3 linked regions of the Rubinisphaera margarita genome follow. The protein of the gene in region 3 interacts with the protein of the main gene of each other region in a pairwise test. Links are inferred from orthologs where the notes say so. Each region holds a gene or a part of one and is shown on either strand. Other genes may lie near its edges.

Region 1 (5,781 bases), on a different replicon or contig from region 3:
AGATCAATGCCGCCCGAAGTTGTCGCGTACCCGTGCACCTGCAGGGCCCATCGGGCTCCGGACGGAAGATGCTGGCCCGCATGATCCTGACCCTGGAGCAGAAACAGTTTACACCTCTGGCCGTGCTCGACTGCCGGTCGCTTTCCCGGATCGATTTCAAACGAATGCTCGACGACTGTCTCGGCTTCGCTGCCGAAGCGGAGGACCCGACCGGGATTCTGCTTGAACATGTCGACGAACTGGAAACCGATCTGCAGAGCCATGTGCTCGAAATGAGAGAGAAGCGCTGGCCGGAGACGTGTCGCCTGTTGAGTTCCGCGGCTCACGACCTTGATGAGGCCCGGCAGCAGGAGCAGGTTCTGGAACCGTTGTTTTATCTGCTCACTGCTTTTGTGATTGAAGTCCCTTCACTCGTGGAGCGACGAGCTGATCTCGACCTGCTGGTTCAACTCTTCGTCGAACAGAACAATCGCGGCAGGGCGCGCCAGTTGAGTGGCGTTGACCGTCAGGTACGGGAAGCTCTGCTGGCGTACTCCTGGCCAGGAGAAGCTCGGGAATTGCACGAGACCATCGACGCAGCTTGTCAGGCTTGCGAGGAGACGATCGTGAAGCTGGAACACCTGCCGTTCGGCTTCCATTCGGGCCAGCAGGCCGACGCCGCCCTTCCGGTGCAACAGGAAACGTTTCGTCCGTTGGAAGAAAGCCTCAATGCGGTCGAACGGACGGAGATCGAACGCGCCCTCGCCTACGCGAAGGACAATAAAGCCAAAGCCGCCGATCTACTGGGGTTGACTCGTGCGAAGTTCTACCGCCGCCTCGAAGCGCTGGGGATCGCAAGCGAGTAGGCGGCAGTGAGACGCAAAAACGGAGTCTCGTGCTTCACGACGGTAATCAGAACAATGACGCCCGATTGCTTCGCGGAACGCACAATACGCGTCCGCACAGCGGACCCTACGGTGGACTCCACTCCTGTAGAGTGTTTATCACGTTGCTAAGCGAATCCCAACCCGAAGCGTGAGCGAGGGTGCGATGACAACTCGGCGTCCATTTCCCTCGCTGACTCTGTGTCGTCGAATTCGCGATCGCACTGCTGGGCAAGCCAGCAGTGGCACCCGGGTCGAGAAGACCGGCTAGTATTCTTTGCGTTGCCGCGAGGAGGGGATGTTCATCGCTTTGCGGTATTTGGTGATCGTCCGTCGGGCGAGTGTGTAGCCGTGCGTCGCCATTTCTTTGACGAGGGCATCGTCGCTGAGCGGGTTGTGTTTGTCCTCGTTGTCGATGACTTCCTGCAGCTTCAGGCGGATCTTCTGCCAGGCGACTTCATCCCCTTCTGCCGTGGTCGTGCCACCGCCGAAGAAGCGACGCAGTGGATAGATGCCTCGCGGCGTTTCCATCCATTTGCCATCAACGGCTCGGGAGATGGTTGTCACGTGCACGCCGACGTCATCGGCGATCTGCTGCATTTTCAGGGGGACGATTGCTTCCGGTCCGTTCTCCAGAAAGTCGGACTGATGGTCGACGATCGCCTGCGAAACTTTCCGAAGCGTGTTATGCCTCTGTTCAATGGCTTCGATCAGCCACTTGGCGGCTTCCATCTTCTTGCGGATGTACTCTTTGGTCTGCTGATCGGGATTGTCCTGCAACATGCGGACGTACTTGCGGGAGATCCGCAGTTCGGGCGTGTAGTCGTTGATCAGCGTCACTCGCCATTTGCCGTCTTCGCCCTGCTCAACACGCACATCGGGAGAAACGTTCTGTGAAATGTGCGACTGGAAACGCCGGCCCGGAAACGGTTCGAGAGTTCGAATCTGTTCGAGAGCCGCTTTAATCGTATCGAGGGAGTACCCGGTCGTCCGCTCGATCAGAGGCAGACGGTTCTGGCTGATGTTTTCCAAATGGTCGGTGATGAGAGTCACGACGACATCACGAAGCGGCATCTCGTCCATGACCTGCAGGAGCAGACATTCCTGAAGGTTTCGAGCACCGACGCCCGGGGGATCGAGCCGCTGAATCATGTTCAGGACCCTGTCGGCCACGGCGTAATCGACCTGCTGACCGTAAACCTGAATGATCTCCGGCAGCGTTCCCTGCAGGCGGCCGTTCTCATCGAGATTCTGAACAAGGAACTCGCCGAAGTCGCGTTCTTCAGTATCGAGTTCGAAGTAGTGGAACTGCTCCAGCAGATAGTCCTGCAGCGACTGCGGACTGGCCTGCAGATTGCCGAGCAGATCGTGCTGGCGATCAGAGAATTCATCGATGCGGTTCGAGGAGGGCTTGCCGCCGGACGTGATGTTGTCCTCAGGCCACTCGGCTGACATTTCCAGGAGACGTTCGAAGTCGGCTTCGTTGTTGTGATCGTTATCGACCACGATCTCGCGCTGTTCGATCTCGCGACCGGCTTCTGGGGAATCGGGGTCGCCGTCGTGAACATCCTTCTGCTTGGAATCGATCTGCTCCAGAACAACGTTCTCTTCCAGCTCCTGATCGATCTTTTCCTGCAGCGCCATGACGGACATCTGCAGGATCTCCATGGATTGGATCATGCGCGGAGCCAGCTTCATTTGCTGGCTCATCTTCATTTGCTGCGAGAAATTCAAATGCATGTGCGCAAACTCGATATTTCAACCGGCATCCTGTGCCGGACTACTCTTCCTTCGATCCCTGCATGACGATCACGACGACCTCCCTCAGGAAATCCCCGCCACCAAACTAGCCGATTATACTGGTTCTCCATTCGAACGCGACATGGAATTATTACAAACTTACTGCCAGAAAGGACCTCCGTCAAAAAGACTGACGTCCGCGGAGCGCATCGGCCAGCATCTCTTTGTTGGCGAATTCGAGAACACTGCCGGAAGCAATCCCTCGGGCCAGTCGAGTGACTTTGAGATCCCGGTTCTCCAGCAGATTCGAGATATACAGCGCCGTCCCGTCTCCTTCCAGTGTCGGATTGGTCGCCATGATCAATTCGGTGACCCCGTCCCGATCGACTCGCTTGACAAGTGCGTCGATCGTCAGTTTCTCCGGACCGACGCCGTTCAACGGGGACAGGCACCCATGGAGCACATGGAAGGTTCCCTGATAAGCGCCGGAAGCTTCCAGCGAAATCACATCTTTGGGCTGCTCGACGACACAGACAACCGTGCGGTCCCGCCGGGAATCCTCGCAGATGTCGCAGAGCTCCCCTTCGGTCAGTGTAAAGCAGTTCTGGCAGCGTCGGATGCTTCGCTTCACCGCATCGATGGCCTGGATCAGGGCCGCCGCGGAGCGTTTATCCATATTCACGACGTACTGGGCCAACCGCTCGGCCGTTTTCCGACCGATACCTGGCATAGCGCCGAACTGTTCAATAAGTCGAGCCACACTCGGCCCGTAAGGATGGGATTGCTCGTCCATGCAGTTTCTTCAACAGATGCAGTCAACAGCAGCGACCAGGTTCCGATGTCGCGGGCCGCAGTTCAACAAATCACTTTCCAAAGTTCGAGAGCGCGTCCTGCAGGCCGGGAATGTTCAGGCCCTGTGTGACTTCCGACATCTTCTCCGAAGCCGCTTCTTTAGCGTTTGCCAGTGCGGCATTGGCAGCGGAGACGAACAGGTCTTCCAGAACCTCGCGGTCCCCCGACTCCAGCAGCGTCGGTTCGATCTGGCAGCTGATGATCTCCTGCTGCCCGTTGGCGATGACCTTAACCATACCCCCGCCGGCTTCTCCGGAAACCTGCAGGTCCTTGAGCGACTCCTGCACTTCGGTCATTTTGGCCTGCATTTCCTGAGCCTGCTTCATCATGCCGGCGATATTGGAGAGTCCTTTGAACATTGGTTTTCCTTACGCTGTAGAATCCTGCTGATCGCGTCCGCGTGCGTTTGATCGCAGTTCTCTTGATTACAATTTAATTCGAGTTCGGATCAAGTCCGATCCCCACATTGTACGCATGCACGCCCTGTCGGAGGGCGATGTTTCAACTTTTTCGGATCCGATCGGTATGACCGACCGTCGCGTTGAAAATGGTTTCGGCCTGCTTGACAAATTCGTGCTTCACGATGGCCGCGGCAGCTCCTGGCTTCTCTCTCGATGTCGATGGCCCCGCGAGGGATTCGTCGATGACGAGCCGCACATGAATCGCGTCCCCGGTGATCTGCTGCAGGCAGGTCTCGAGTTTTCGCATCTGATCGGGTTTCTGAGCCATATCGCGTGCGAACTGCCCCCGGGGAGCAAACACGACTTCCAATATTGTGGATGAAACCACGGCCGTCCTCGTCGCCTGCCGCATGAAGTTGGCGACCGTCGGATCGACGCGACTTAACAGTTCCCGCCAGATCCGTTCGCGATTGGCTTCGGTGAATGTGATCTGCTCCGCTTCCGACTGGGCAACTGGAGCCGGTTCGTCTGCAACCGACGGCTCGTCGCCGACCTCGATAACGGGTGGAGCGCCATAACTGTCAGCCGGTGGGCTTACTTCAGGATTTTTTTTTTGCGGCGGATCTGCAGCGGCTGGACGAGCCGCTCCAACGTTCAAAACCGTTCCGGCGGGGCGGCTGCGAAGTTCGGTCACAAGTTGACTGAGGCTTTCGACGTCTTCAAGCATCGACAGCCGAACGAGAGCCAGATCGAGCAGAGCCCGCACATGCGGCACCCGACTGAGACGAGATTTTGTTTCAGACAGAATCTGCATTGCCGTCGTGATCGTCTGCAGGCCAAGGCTCTCCGCAACTTCCAGCAGACGGGGTTTCTGGGACGGACCCACGCCGAGGAGTTCGACCGATTCGGCTCCACACTTGACGATCATCAGATCGCGATAGACGTTGACCAGCTGATCAAGGAGGTTCCCGAGCTGGACGCCGGCGTGAATGGCGTCATCGACCTCACCAAGGATGGCGGCTCGATCGCCGCGACGAATCGCATCGATGATCGACAGCAGCCGCTCATCGCCTGCGGTCCCGAGAAGCTGGTTGACGTCCGCAGCTGAGATCTCCACTCCGCCGAACGCGAGCAGCTGGTCAAACAGCGACTGACTGTCCCGCATCGAGCCCCCTGCTCTGCGGGCCACCAGATCGATGGCTTCGGCTGTTACCGAAACGCCTTCCCGATCCGCGATCTCGGCCAGCCGCTGGGCAATGGCGTGTGTCTCAATGCTGGAGAAATCGAACCGCTGACAGCGTGAGAGAATTGTATCGGGAACCTTCTGCGGCTCGGTCGTACAGAAGACGAACTTCACGTTTGGCGGCGGCTCTTCGAGTGTCTTGAGCAGCGCGTTGAACGCCTCCTTGGTCAGCATGTGGACTTCGTCGATGATATACATCTTGATCCGGGTCCGCATCGAGCGGATGCCGACATTGGCCCGCAGGGCGCGAATGTCATCGATCCCGCGGTTGGACGCCCCATCGATTTCCATGACGTCGACATCGCCGCCGGTGGCAATCGCATGACACATTTCACACTGATTACACGGTTCGCCTTTTTCAGCGTTCGGGCAGTTCAGCGCCTTGGCCAGAATACGGGCCATTGACGTCTTTCCGACGCCTCGGGCTCCCGTAAACAGGTAAGCGTGTGCGACTCGGTCGGCGAGAATGGCATTTTTCAGGGCCTGGGCGACGTGCTGCTGGCCGACGACATCGCCGAACGATTGCGGGCGGTATCTGCGTGCCAGAACGGTATAGGCTGGCTGTTGTGTCGACATGGATCTCCCTGACTTTGACTCCTGCTCGTTGGCCGAACGGTCGGTTGGACTCACTCGGCTCCGTTCCACACGGTACCTTTGACGGCTCCTTTTTGCCAGTTGAGCC
Region 2 (5,927 bases), on a different replicon or contig from region 3:
CGTCGTCCTTGCGACACGACTCGGAGATCAAAGAGATTTTCCTGGGAGGCGAGAAAATCGTTCTCGCTGCCCCGCAGACATATATGAACTTGAGCGGATCGGCAGTCGCCAGCCTGGTGAACTTTCACAAGTTGCCCCTGGAAGACCTGCTGGTCATCTCAGACGACCTGAATCTGCCTCCTGGACAACTTCGCCTCCGGGCTTCCGGTTCCAGTGGCGGGCAGAAAGGTCTCAAAGACATCGCCCTGCGACTCGGGACGGAGGATTTTGCCCGACTGCGTTTTGGCATCGGGCGTCCGAGTGGTCCGATGGACATCTCGGCATACGTCCTGCAGAAGTTCAGCGGAGATGAAGACGACATCATTCAGGAAGCGATCCAGCGAGCAGCCGATGGCGTGGAACTCTGGATTCAATCCGGAGCGGTGGAAGCCATGAATCGCGTTAATCAGAAGGCGTAACGCCCGAGGTCAGGATTCTGGTAGGTCCGAAGATTGATTCTACAGCGAATTTCGCTAACCTAACGTTTTGCGAACGCCGCAAACGAATAACGATTTGATCAGGGCCGAGCTGGTAACAGACTTCGCATCGGTTGTGAATAAGGTCCCCGAGGGGACGTGGACAAGTGGAGTCCCTCAGGGGACAAGGAAACGATTGGGGAGAGACACGTTGGCACTGCGCAGTTATGAAATCATGTTTCTGCTGGACAGCGGAAAATACGCAACGGATCCAGATGGCGTAACTGCCGAGATTCACGGGATGCTCGAGAAAATCGGAGCAGAAATCGTGACGGCTCGTCCCTGGATGGATGGCAAACTGGCTTACCCGATCGAAGGGCACCGCAAAGGTCTGCACTATCTGACCTACGTCAAAGCCGACTCGAACGAAGTGCCGAAGTTGCAGCGTATGTGTCGCCTGAGCAACGTCGTGCTCCGCTACATGTGCATCGTTCCGCCTGAACAGCTGTTCGAGCCGATGTCTCACGCTCTGCTTGACGAGCACGCCAGCCACGGCCATTCCGAAGAGGGAGAAGGCGGCAGCGAAGAGGGCGAGAAGAACGAAAAAAGCGAGAAGAGCGAAGAGAACAAATCAGAAGAAGCCGCAAACGCCTGATCTGTTCCTGCTGCTCATTGAAGACCGGATCGGCCCGTCGAACAGACGCTTTGCCACGAGGCACTCGCGTTTCTCACGGGCAACGTACGGAGAACCAGGAGCTCAACCATGGCCAGCTTTAACCGGGTCATCCTTGTCGGAAACCTCACACGCGATCCACAGGTGCGTTACACCACCGGTGGAACGGCCGTCAGTGAGATTGGATTGGCCGTCAACCGTCAATGGTTTGACAAACAGTCGAACCAGAAGCGGGAAGAGACCACCTTCGTCGACGTCACACTTTGGGGACGCCAGGCGGAAGTGGCCGGCGAATATCTGTCCAAGGGACGCCCCGTGCTGATCGAAGGACGACTCCAGCTCGATCAGTGGGAAGACAAACAGTCGGGTGAGAAGCGCAGCAAACTTCGCGTTGTCGGTGAGACAATGCAGCTGCTGGGCGGACGTGGTGAAGGCGGCGGTGGTGGTGCAGGTGGCGGCGGACGTCCCGCGGGATCTCAGCGATCTCAAGGGGGCGGAAGCTCGGCTCACTCGTCTCGCGACGATGACATGCCCCCTTCTCCAGTCGACTCCTTTTACGACAGTGGCCCCGAAGACGACGTTCCGTTCTAAAGAACGGCCGAAAAACGACGACGGGAACCGAAGAGACAACAATTTTCGCTGCGTGTTTGCCGATTTCAGGGAAGAACTCAGGAAGACGCGACCAGGCAGATCTATCGATACTTTTACAATCCAGACGTTCAAGGTGTGATTATGCGTCAAGTCAAACGTAGACCAGTTTATTCGCCACGCACCCGAGGTGCGGTCGAATTGCTGCTGGCAGAAAACGTTCCCTCTCTGGGTGAGCAGGGCGAAATCGTTCGCGTGAAGCCGGGTTACGCTCGCAACTACCTGCTGCCTCACGGACTGGCCACGATCGCCACCGATGAAAACAAGAAGGCTGTTGAAGAGCACCGTGCTCGCCTCCAGGAAGTCGAGAAGCAGCGTAAGGGCGGTGCCCGCAAGCTGGCCGAATCGGTCTCCAAGTACTCGGTGACCCTGGAAGCGAATGCCAACGAAGAAGGCCACCTGTACGGCTCCATTCTGGGTGCCGACATCAGCAAGGCCCTGATCGCCGCTGGTTATCCGGTTGAGCCGGAACACATTCGCCTCGACGGTCCGCTCAAGGAACTGGGCATGTACACCGTTAAGCTGCAGCTGCACCCCGAAGTCAGCTCAGACGTCAAAGTCTGGGTGGTGCCCGTCAGCAGCCGAAAGTAAGCATCGACTGTTTGCCGCGGCACGTCGCCTGAACTGACGATGCCCGGACCAGTCGCAGAGAATCCGGGGTGTCGACTCTCTCAGGGATCGACATCCCTTTTTTACGCCCTCAGCGAATACCGAATCCGTTTTCGGACCTCGGCCAACACCGGGGTTGCTGAGTGCCGAAGTCGCCTCGACTTGCAGGAGCGTCCATGTCGACCGACACAAAACAGAATGCGATGCAGAGCCTGACCAGCATGCGTCCTCCCAGCAATGTGGATGCTGAGAACAGTGTTCTCGGCTGCCTGATGCTGGTGAATGATACCGTCGATCAGGTGCTCGGCATCCTGCATGTCGACCAGTTCTACGACGATCAGAACCGCCGGATCTTCGGTACGATCACCGAGATGTACGAGCGGGGTGACCGCGGCATCGATGCGGTCACGCTCGCCAACGAGCTGAGCAAACGCGGTTCTCTCGATTCGGCCGGCGGTGTCGCCAAGTTGCTCGAAATCATGGAGACGGTGCCCCACGCCGCCCATGCCGAGTACTACGCGAAAATTGTTCGGGAAAAGTGGCTCCAGAGGCAGCTCATTTACACCTGCAATGAGATCCTGAAGGAAGCTCACCACTCGCCGGACGATATCAACGATATTCTCTCCCGCTCCGAGCAGAAGATCTTCCAGATCGCCGAGCAGCAGGAATCGCTCAGTCGGATCGACATGCGATCGATCCTCATGGAAACCTGGGACCGCATCAACAGCCGCCGTGACCAGGAAGGAACCGTTAGTGGACTTCACTCCGGCTTCCTCGGACTCAATGAACTGACAAGCGGCTATCAGCCTTCGGAACTCATTATTCTTGCCGCCCGCCCTTCCATGGGAAAAACGGCGTTTGTCTGTAACTCGACCCTGGCCGTTTCCGGCATCGCCAAGAGTGGGGTCCTGCTCTTCAGTCTCGAACAGTCGAAAGCGGAGCTTGCCGAACGTCTGCTCTGTATCCACGCCCGCGTCGATGGTCACAAGGTTCGTCAGGGTAATCTCGACGAGATGGATCACCATGCCCTGCTGGAAGCATCGACCGAACTGAGCCAGTTCCCGATTTACATCGACGACGCCCCCGGACGAACCATGTCCCAAATCGCGGCGGTTTCACGTCGTATGAAGCGCCAGCACGATATCGGCATCGTGATCATCGACTACCTGCAGCTCATCGAAGCCGAGGACAAGAATCAGCCTCGTGAACAGCAGATTTCGTCGATCACCCGGCGACTGAAGTTCCTGGCCAAGGACCTCGATATTCCGGTGATCGCTCTGGCCCAGTTGAACCGAGGCGTGGAACAGCGGGAAGACAAACGACCGCGACTGGCCGACCTGCGAGAATCGGGGGCCATTGAACAGGATGCCGACGTCGTAATGTTCCTGCATCGTCCGGAAGCCTACGATCCGGAGGACCGCCCGGGCGAGGCGTTCGTGATTGTCGCCAAGAACCGAAGTGGTCCGATTGGTGACGCCCACCTGACCTGGGTGAAACAGCAATTGCGATTCGCCGATTACAGTCCATTGTCTCAGCCCGAAGGGGGATGGGTCGATGACGGCTTCTGATTCCCCATCGGACAAAGCCATGCCGGAAGAACGATTCGCCAGTCTCGACAGCCGGGCCGCGATGGTAACCGGCTCGTCATCGGGCATCGGTCGAGCCATCGCGCTGGAACTCGCCGCCGGCGGAGCCGACGTGATTGTCCATTACAACAGCAACCGCGATGGAGCCGAGGAAACGGCCAGGCAAATCCGCGATTGCGGACGAAGAGCGGTTCTGTTGCAGGCCGATCTCAGCAATGAAGCCGCCGCCGGGACACTCGTCGAGGATGCCTTCACGGCTTTTCCTCAGCTCGACATCTGGATCAACAATGCCGGCGTCGATCTGCTGACTGGCGAAGCTCGTGACTGGCCCTACGAGACCAAACTGCAGCGTCTTTTCGAAATCGACGTGCGGGGCACGGTTCTGCTTTCAAAATCGGCCGGCAAGCGGTTCATGGAATCGAAGCGAGGCACGATCATCAACATTGGCTGGGATCAGGCCGAACGGGGCATGGAAGGCGATAGCGGTGAACTGTTCGCCACGGCCAAGAACGCCATTATGGGCTTTTCCCGCTCCCTGGCTCTTTCGCTTGCTCCGGATGTTCGCGTGAACTGCGTCGCCCCGGGATGGATTCGCACCGCGTGGGGGGAAGGCGCCGGCAATACGTGGCAGGAGCGGGTTCTTCGAGAAACGCCGCTCAAACGCTGGGGGACTCCTGAAGATATCGCCCACTGCGTGCGGTTTCTGGTGTCCGTTGAGGCGAACTATCTGACCGGGCAGGTGTTCTACGTTAATGGCGGGGCCGAACGCTGACCCGGCCCGCGGAACGCAGCCTGAATTACCCGGCCGCCGGAACGACCGGGTTGTGCGTCGATGCTCGTACAGCTAAGGAATGACGCTTACGGCAGGATACGTTTTTCGAGAATTCTCTGGTGCATCTCATACCGTTTCTGCATCCGCTCGATGGAGTACATGCGGATCAGCCGACCTTTGTAGAGCAGCCGATTCTGCTCGTCGCGGGAAATTTCGTCACCCACTTCCCGCATGGCCATTCCGGCGTACAGCTGGGCAAAGGTGATTGGATCGACGCCATTCCCCTGCTCCAGATCTTCGATGGCGTCGCCGCCGCCGGTGAGAATCAGGAACGGATTCATTGGGACAGCTGCCGGATTGTAGCGTCCTTCGAGTCGCAGCGTTTCCATGGCCTGGGTGAGAGCTTCTGAGGCCATCTGGATCTGCTGGACGGTTTCGTTCGCCAGCGGGATCGCCTGATTTTGCTCGTCTTCATTGGTGGACGGAGGCTGAGCCGCGGTGTGCGACGGCTGCAAAATGTCCGAAGTTCCCAGGAAATATCCGATTCCGACCAGTGCCAGGGAACAGACGAGCCGCTGAACCATTGATTGAGACATCACGCGCATCACCAGACACCTTAACTCAGAAGTTGCAAAGCAGACTGCATACAAAGATCATGCACCGTGCACATATCGTGACGTGCGGACCGACTGCTTGCAACCCGAACCTGAGTCACCGGGGCGGGATATTTGCGTGTCCGGAACTCCTGCCGTTACAGGCAGATCCGTTCCATATAGTCGATCAAACTTTGCACGGCTGCCGGGACTTCCCGTGTGTGTCCCGCCTTGCAGATCGTTTCGAGGCGATGGGCGACGTCGGTGAGACCGGGATAGCCATAGCCCCCTCCGGCTCCTTTGAGTTGATGAGCGATGCCTTTGAGCATGGCAACATCTCCTTCTTCAAGGTTTGCCAGCAGTTGCATCCGTCGTTCCGGAAGTGCGCCAACGAAGTATTCGAGCAGTTCCTGAAAGTCTTCGTCTGCGGCGTACAGTGACCGTACAGGCGTAGACTGCAAGCTGGCGGAATCGGCGATCTTCGACGTTACTTGAGAATCAGTCAGCATTTGTGAGTTCCCCTCAACTCAGATAATGCACCGCCAGCCAGGCTGACGAACCGGCTCGGGACGAGTCCCAGGCTCGGCCATG
Region 3 (5,787 bases):
GCCTTCTGGGCGGCAAGAGCGTCTTCGTTGGAGTCGGCTTCGAACTCGATTCGCCAGGGGACTCCCATGCAGACCTGTTGAAACTGATAGCGGGCCGGAGTGGTATCGGAGATTTCGGATGCACGTACTTGACAGTTTTCAAGTCCCATGACCACTATGATAGACGCAAACCCGTGAATCAGTGCGGACCGGACTCGATCTTGCAGCCGGGAGCGAAGATTCACTTGAACAGCGGATGGTCCCCGTTCACAATCCCTCCACACAATCCCTCCAGTTGTTTGCGGAAGAACTCTCGAAAGATCGAATAGATGCAACATACTTCACGAATCCTGTTGTCGTTGAGCCTCTGGGCGACTACGGCAGTCATTGTTTCGCCCCTGCAGGCGGCCGACAAGGCTGTGCCGGCAGAAGACGTGACACTTAAGCCGTTCACCGTCGAACTTCCTTACACCGAGATCACGTTCGATATGGTGCCGATCCCCGGCGGCGAGTTCCAGATGGGCAGCCCTGAAGAGGAAGTCGACCGCCAGGACGATGAAGGTCCCGTTCATAAGGTGAAGATCGAACCGTTCTGGATGGGCAAATGCGAAGTGACCTGGGACGAGTACGACACGTACCGTTACAAGCTCGACGTGCAGCGCCGCGAACTGGCCGGACTGGATGCTACCGACATCGACGTGAAGGCCGATGCCGTCACCCGACCGACCAAAGAATACCGCGACATGACGTTCGGCATGGGACACGATGGCTATCCCGCCATCTGCATGACCCAGCTGGCTGCGAAGTCCTACTGCGAATGGCTCACGGAAATTACGGGCGACTATTATCGTCTGCCGACCGAAGCCGAGTGGGAATACGCCTGCCGAGCCGGCACGACCACCGCTTACTCCTTCGGCGATGATCCGGAAGATCTCGACGATTACGCCTGGTACTACGACAACGCCGACGAAAAGTACCAGAAGGTCGGCCAGAAGAAGCCGAACCCCTGGGGACTGTACGACATGCACGGCAACGTGGCCGAATGGTGCCTCGACCAGTACAAGCCCGACTTCTACAAGCAGTTCGACGGCAAAGTTGCCGACAACCCGATGGCCGTCGTTGAGACGCTGTATCCCCGCGTGGTCCGTGGCGGCTCCTGGGACGATGATCCCGATTTCCTCCGCAGCGCATCACGCCAGAAGTCTGATCCGCTCTGGAAGGTTCGCGATCCTCAGCTGCCCAAGAGCATGTGGTATCACACTGACGCTCTGCACGTCGGCTTCCGCGTAATCCGCCCGCTGCGTCGTCCGAGCGAAGCCGAGATCAAAGACAAAGTCATGCATCCGGATCCGCCGCCGGAACTGATGAAGTAATTCCGGTGAGCACAGAAAAAAGCCGCGACTGGCATGAGTCGCGGCTTTTTTTACGTCGGGCGTGAACCCCGGGTGGCCCTTCAAGTTCCCTCGCTCCCCCTTTGGGGGAGAGGGTTAGGGTGAGGGGGAAATGCGTGCGGCGTGCTTTGTGGGCCGTACTTCCCGATTGAGTAAGCACGTCACTGGTTGAGCCTTCCGGGGCCGTCGGGTTTCAGCACTGTCATTCCGACGGCCGCTGAAGACAAGCCTCCTGTTGCCCTGCAACACAGAGATGAATCTCTGTGTCATCCGCTGTGGATAAGTCGCGGGTACGGGTTTGCTTACTTTTCTTCGCCGCGAAGCAGGCCGTTTTTGTCGAAGGCCGTGTCGGGGAAGCAGTCGAGCATTTTGCGGATGAGTTGCTGCAGAGCGTTGAGCGAGTCGTTCTTGCGGATGCCGGAGACCATCTGCCAGTTGAGATCGGACGTCGGGAGACGTTCGGGCAGGCGGAGTTCGGGGAACACGACGGAGAGACGCTGCTGGCCCCATTCGCGGGCGCGGCGGTTGTTGTAGAAGATGTCGTCGACCTCGTGCGTGAGTGCGAGGTGGGCACAGAGGAAGTCGGACCACATCTCGGCGTTCTTCCGGAGTTGATTGAGGCTCCGCATGCGAGCCGCGTCGATGCTGTGACCAGCCAGAACCAGTTTCAGACAGCGGATCCGTACCTGCATCTGGGAAGCGAGCACACTGCGGGCGATCGGTTCGACATGCCGCTTTCCGGCGGCCTGATCGGCGGAGCGGAGAATCGTGTACCAGACGCGATGCAGAACATCAGCGCGCAGAATATCTCGCAGATCCGGTTCATACTCCAGCCAGCAGTGCCGGCGGCGAATGGGATTGGAGTCTTCGAGGACCCGCTGGCAGATCGCCAGATTCTGCATCCACGTATTCGTCAACTCCCGCGAGTACGACCAGTAGGCATGCAGCGGAGCATCCTTGATCAACTGCGAATGCTGGACAAGACAGTCGGCGTGCGCCACGAGTTGGGCGGCGGCGTCAACAGTATGCGAGAGGTTCAATAGACCGTTCCTGACTATCAGGGAGGGTGATTCGTGGGATCACGTCACCCGCACATAAAGACACGGTGAGGCAGAACCGCCGGCTGGTTCGTCCCTGGACGCAGCGGCTTCTGTCGAAGTGGCGGGGCGAGAACTGCTCCATCGTCCCGACACCGTTCTTCAATGCAGTTTGAATGCCGGGACACCATCTGTCATCCCGTGAGTCGCATTCCTGTCGGGGAACGCTCGTTTCGGGGCGTACAGAGCCCCCAGTCGCTACAATCCCAACCGAATGACTCCGGAATTCGCGCATTTTTCATGGCGGAAGGCAGAAATCGCCGTCGCCGGCGTCCGGCTTCTCGCCCGGCCAAATCGTGTGTGTTCCGATTTGTCATCATGGCTGTTGATTCGCGGCACCTGTCCGGAAGGTCCGCTGCGGGTTCGCCCATGGTCGCCGAAACTGTAAAATCTCTCTCAAGTCTTTCCGGATCAGGACGAGGAACCATGGTGGGGTGTTCCGAGGCCGAGACGGTGAATTCCGCCCGTTTTCCTGTCGATTCTTTCGCGTTGGATTACACGTAAGTCCTGAACTGACAATGGATAGAAACAAGACAGAAGGAATCGTCATTCGACAGGTCGACTTCAGTGAGACCAGTCGCGTGGTGACGTTTTTCACGCGGGACTACGGTCGCATCTCGGTCCTGGCGAAGGGGGCCAGGCGGCTCAAGAGCGCGTTCGAGGCTGCTATTGACCTGTTGACGAGATGTCAGATAGTTTTCCTCCACAAATCCACATCCAGTCTCGACATTCTTACGGAAGCCAAGCTCGTTAACCGGTTTCGGGCGGAGTCGCATCAGGTGAATGCGTACTACGCCGGTCTCTACGTGGCCGAGCTGCTTCAGTCCCTTTCCGAGGAGTTCGACCCTTACCCCCGCTGGTACGATGCCGCGGTCGTCACATTGAGCCGGTTGCAGTCGGATGCCGACTTCAGACAGGCCGTGATCCGATTCGAGCTCGTCACCCTGGCGGAACTGGGGCTGCTGCCGGAATTTGAGCAATGTCAGTGCGGACGTCCAGTCGAGGAAAATTCCGAACGCTGGTCGCTGTGGATTCAACAGGGAGTCTTGTTGTGTTCGCAATGTCGACATCACGAAGCGTCCGCGCGACCGCTGACCGGCGAGGTCCTGTCGACGCTGCGCCGACTGAGCCATTCCGACATGGCCGACGAGACAATTCCTCCCATTCCCGACATACAACTCCGCATCATCCGTCCTCTGCTGACGGCTCTGATTTCGAACATTATCGATCGTCGACCCAAGATGCTCGCCTACCTCAAGTTCTGACCGTTCCGGTCGAACTCCTCCGGCTTCCAGCCACCCTCCTGCGCAGTCTGTCTCAATCCCTCGAGCAGGACTTCGCACCCGTCCTTTCTCTGAATTTTCGCCGGCGTCCTGCTGGTGACCTCCCACCTCACCTCACTCCCATCCTGAGGGCAAGGTCGATCCTATGAATATTTACCGCATGATTCTCCGCTGCCAGCGGTCTCTGGTGCAAACCAGCCTGACCGGGGCCATGCTTTGCGCTGTCGGCTGCCAGACGTTCCGCTATGGCGAGAGCGAAGGCAAGGGCGGTCCGCTCGCCACGCCGATTTCCGCCGAAACTTCGATCGATGGCGTGAAGGGCCCGCTGGAAAAACAGCTGCTGGCCAACCGCAGTCAGTCGATCGTCGATCTGGCCGCTCATCAGAACACCCCCGACTTCCAGGAATACCTGGCGGCCAAGCAGCTTTACGATGCCGGCAAGTACTCCGAAGCCGAGACGGCCTTCAAGGAGCTGGCCGACCGTCTCGAACTCGACGAGAATGGTCAGTATCGCAAACGTAGATTCTCGAACTGGTACAAACCGCTTTCCGAACGGGTCGCCAGCTACACCGATGGTCCGATTCGGGAAGACGCCGTCTTCATGGTTGCCGAATGTCGGTACCAGCAGAAGGAGTATCCCGGCGCTCAGGACATGTACCTTGGCCTGCTCAAGGTTTATCCGCACACGCGGCACCTGGAAACCTCGACGCAGCGACTGTACGACATCGCCCGCATCTGGATGCAGTTCAAGCCGACCACGAACAAGGATGTCGAACTGGCCGCCTACGAAGATGCCGGTCGGGCCAGCAAGCCGGAAGTTGTGAACGATCCCGACTACGATCGCCCCAGCTTCTTTAATCTGACGGATCGCAAGCGACCATTCACCGACACCGAAGGGCGCGCTCTGGAATGCCTTAAGGCGATCTGGTTGAACGACCCGACCGGGCCGCTCGCTGACGACGCCCTGATGCTGACCGCCAGCCATTACCTTCGTACGGGCCGAAACTTTGAAGCCGCGGAGACCTATCGTCTGCTGCGGGAAGAGTTCCCGGACAGTCCGCACGTGAAAGACGCCTACCTGCTGGGAGCCCACGTGACGCAGGCTTCGTATCAGGGGGCTCATTACGACGGCAAGGAGCTTTCCGAAGCTCGTCAACTGCGGTTGATCGCTCTCAATTCGTTGGGGAACCTCGATGAAGAAGAGCGGAAGCGGCTCGAAGCCGAACTGCAGCAGGTCGATGACGCGACCGTGGCCCGTGATTTTGCGGGGGCACTCTACTGGCTGAATCGCGGTCGATTCGAAGCGGTCGAGATGCACTGCCATCACATCATTAATACCTATCCGAGTTCCAAATACGCTGGCAAGGCACGCGGACTGCTGACTCTGTTGCCGCAATACAAAGAGCAGAATACGCTGCTCCTGGCGATGCAGCACATCACCGCCGACGACATCCCGTCGGTCGACAACATGCCGTCGCAGACTGCGGAAGCTCCGCCGATGCCGCCTCAGCAACCGCAGACGCAACCTGCGCCCGCCGCTCCGGAACCTCAGGAAGAAGAAGCTAAGCCGCGTTACTTCCCATCGTGGGGAATTCCCAAGCTGAAGCCGATTCCAATTCCGGGCTTCCAGGGCGACGAACCGGCTCCGCCTGAACCGGGAGACGCTCCGCCTTTCAATCCGAGTCCCGGCGAAATGGCACCCGGACGTGCGACGCTGACACTGGGCGAAGAGCCGCAGAAATAGTCTGATTTGAGGTCATGACCCGTCGAGATTTCCTGAATCTGTTCAGCTGTGTGGCTGTTGGCGCGATCGCCGGCTGCGGCTACAGAATCGGCGGGCCGTATGACCCCGAAGTGCGGTCGGTCCACGTTCCGATTTTCACCTCGGACCTGTTCCGTCGTGATATCAACATCGAGCTGACCGAAGCGGTGCAGAAAGAGATCCGGGCCCGCACCCCGTTCCAGATCTCGTCCGCCGAGCATGCCGATACCGTGCTCATTGGCCATGTGGTCGAAGTCCGCAAGGACGTTCTCGGC

Evidence for each region.
Region 1: the proteins of recO (region 3) and recR interact in binary tests that used the Escherichia coli proteins (3 or more experiments, as listed by UniProt). The link is inferred for Rubinisphaera margarita from one-to-one orthologs.
Region 2: the proteins of recO (region 3) and ssb interact in binary tests that used the Escherichia coli proteins (3 or more experiments, as listed by UniProt). The link is inferred for Rubinisphaera margarita from one-to-one orthologs.

Annotation. Positions count from the first base shown.
Region 1 is NZ_JAKFGB010000003.1:248,449-254,229, reverse strand. What follows is about bases 1,591-4,412. They hold recR (recombination mediator RecR), read right to left. Parts: upstream 3,397-4,412; coding sequence 2,785-3,396; downstream 1,591-2,784. Other genes in these bases: dnaX (DNA polymerase III subunit gamma/tau), read right to left, coding at 3,957-4,412; L1A08_RS00945 (YbaB/EbfC family nucleoid-associated protein), read right to left, coding at 3,467-3,814; rpoN (RNA polymerase factor sigma-54), read right to left, coding at 1,591-2,603. In the rest of the region: L1A08_RS00960 (sigma 54-interacting transcriptional regulator), read left to right, coding at 1-845; more of rpoN, read right to left, coding at 1,131-1,590; more of dnaX, read right to left, coding at 4,413-5,675; L1A08_RS00935 (3-oxoacyl-ACP synthase III), read right to left, coding at 5,726-5,781. UniProt on the Escherichia coli protein: May play a role in DNA repair. It seems to be involved in an RecBC-independent recombinational process of DNA repair. It may act with RecF and RecO.
Region 2 is NZ_JAKFGB010000007.1:178,306-184,232, forward strand. What follows is about bases 1-2,968. They hold ssb (single-stranded DNA-binding protein), read left to right. Parts: upstream 1-1,218; coding sequence 1,219-1,719; downstream 1,720-2,968. Other genes in these bases: pth (aminoacyl-tRNA hydrolase), read left to right, coding at 1-458; rpsF (30S ribosomal protein S6), read left to right, coding at 667-1,110; rplI (50S ribosomal protein L9), read left to right, coding at 1,861-2,367; dnaB (replicative DNA helicase), read left to right, coding at 2,562-2,968. Also shown: more of dnaB, read left to right, coding at 2,969-3,953; L1A08_RS03015 (SDR family NAD(P)-dependent oxidoreductase), read left to right, coding at 3,940-4,743; L1A08_RS03020 (hypothetical protein), read right to left, coding at 4,830-5,339; L1A08_RS03025 (Hpt domain-containing protein), read right to left, coding at 5,495-5,845. UniProt on the Escherichia coli protein: Plays an important role in DNA replication, recombination and repair. Binds to ssDNA and to an array of partner proteins to recruit them to their sites of action during DNA metabolism. Acts as a sliding platform that migrates on DNA via reptation.
Region 3 is NZ_JAKFGB010000009.1:641,861-647,647, forward strand. What follows is about bases 2,031-4,858. They hold recO (DNA repair protein RecO), read left to right. Parts: upstream 2,031-2,985; coding sequence 2,986-3,732; downstream 3,733-4,858. Other genes in these bases: L1A08_RS05830 (hypothetical protein), read right to left, coding at 2,031-2,410; L1A08_RS05840 (tetratricopeptide repeat protein), read left to right, coding at 3,896-4,858. Outside these bases: L1A08_RS05820 (FAD:protein FMN transferase), read right to left, coding at 1-149; L1A08_RS05825 (formylglycine-generating enzyme family protein), read left to right, coding at 309-1,352; more of L1A08_RS05830, read right to left, coding at 1,673-2,030; more of L1A08_RS05840, read left to right, coding at 4,859-5,494; LPS assembly lipoprotein LptE, read left to right, coding at 5,509-5,787. UniProt on the Escherichia coli protein: Involved in DNA repair and RecF pathway recombination.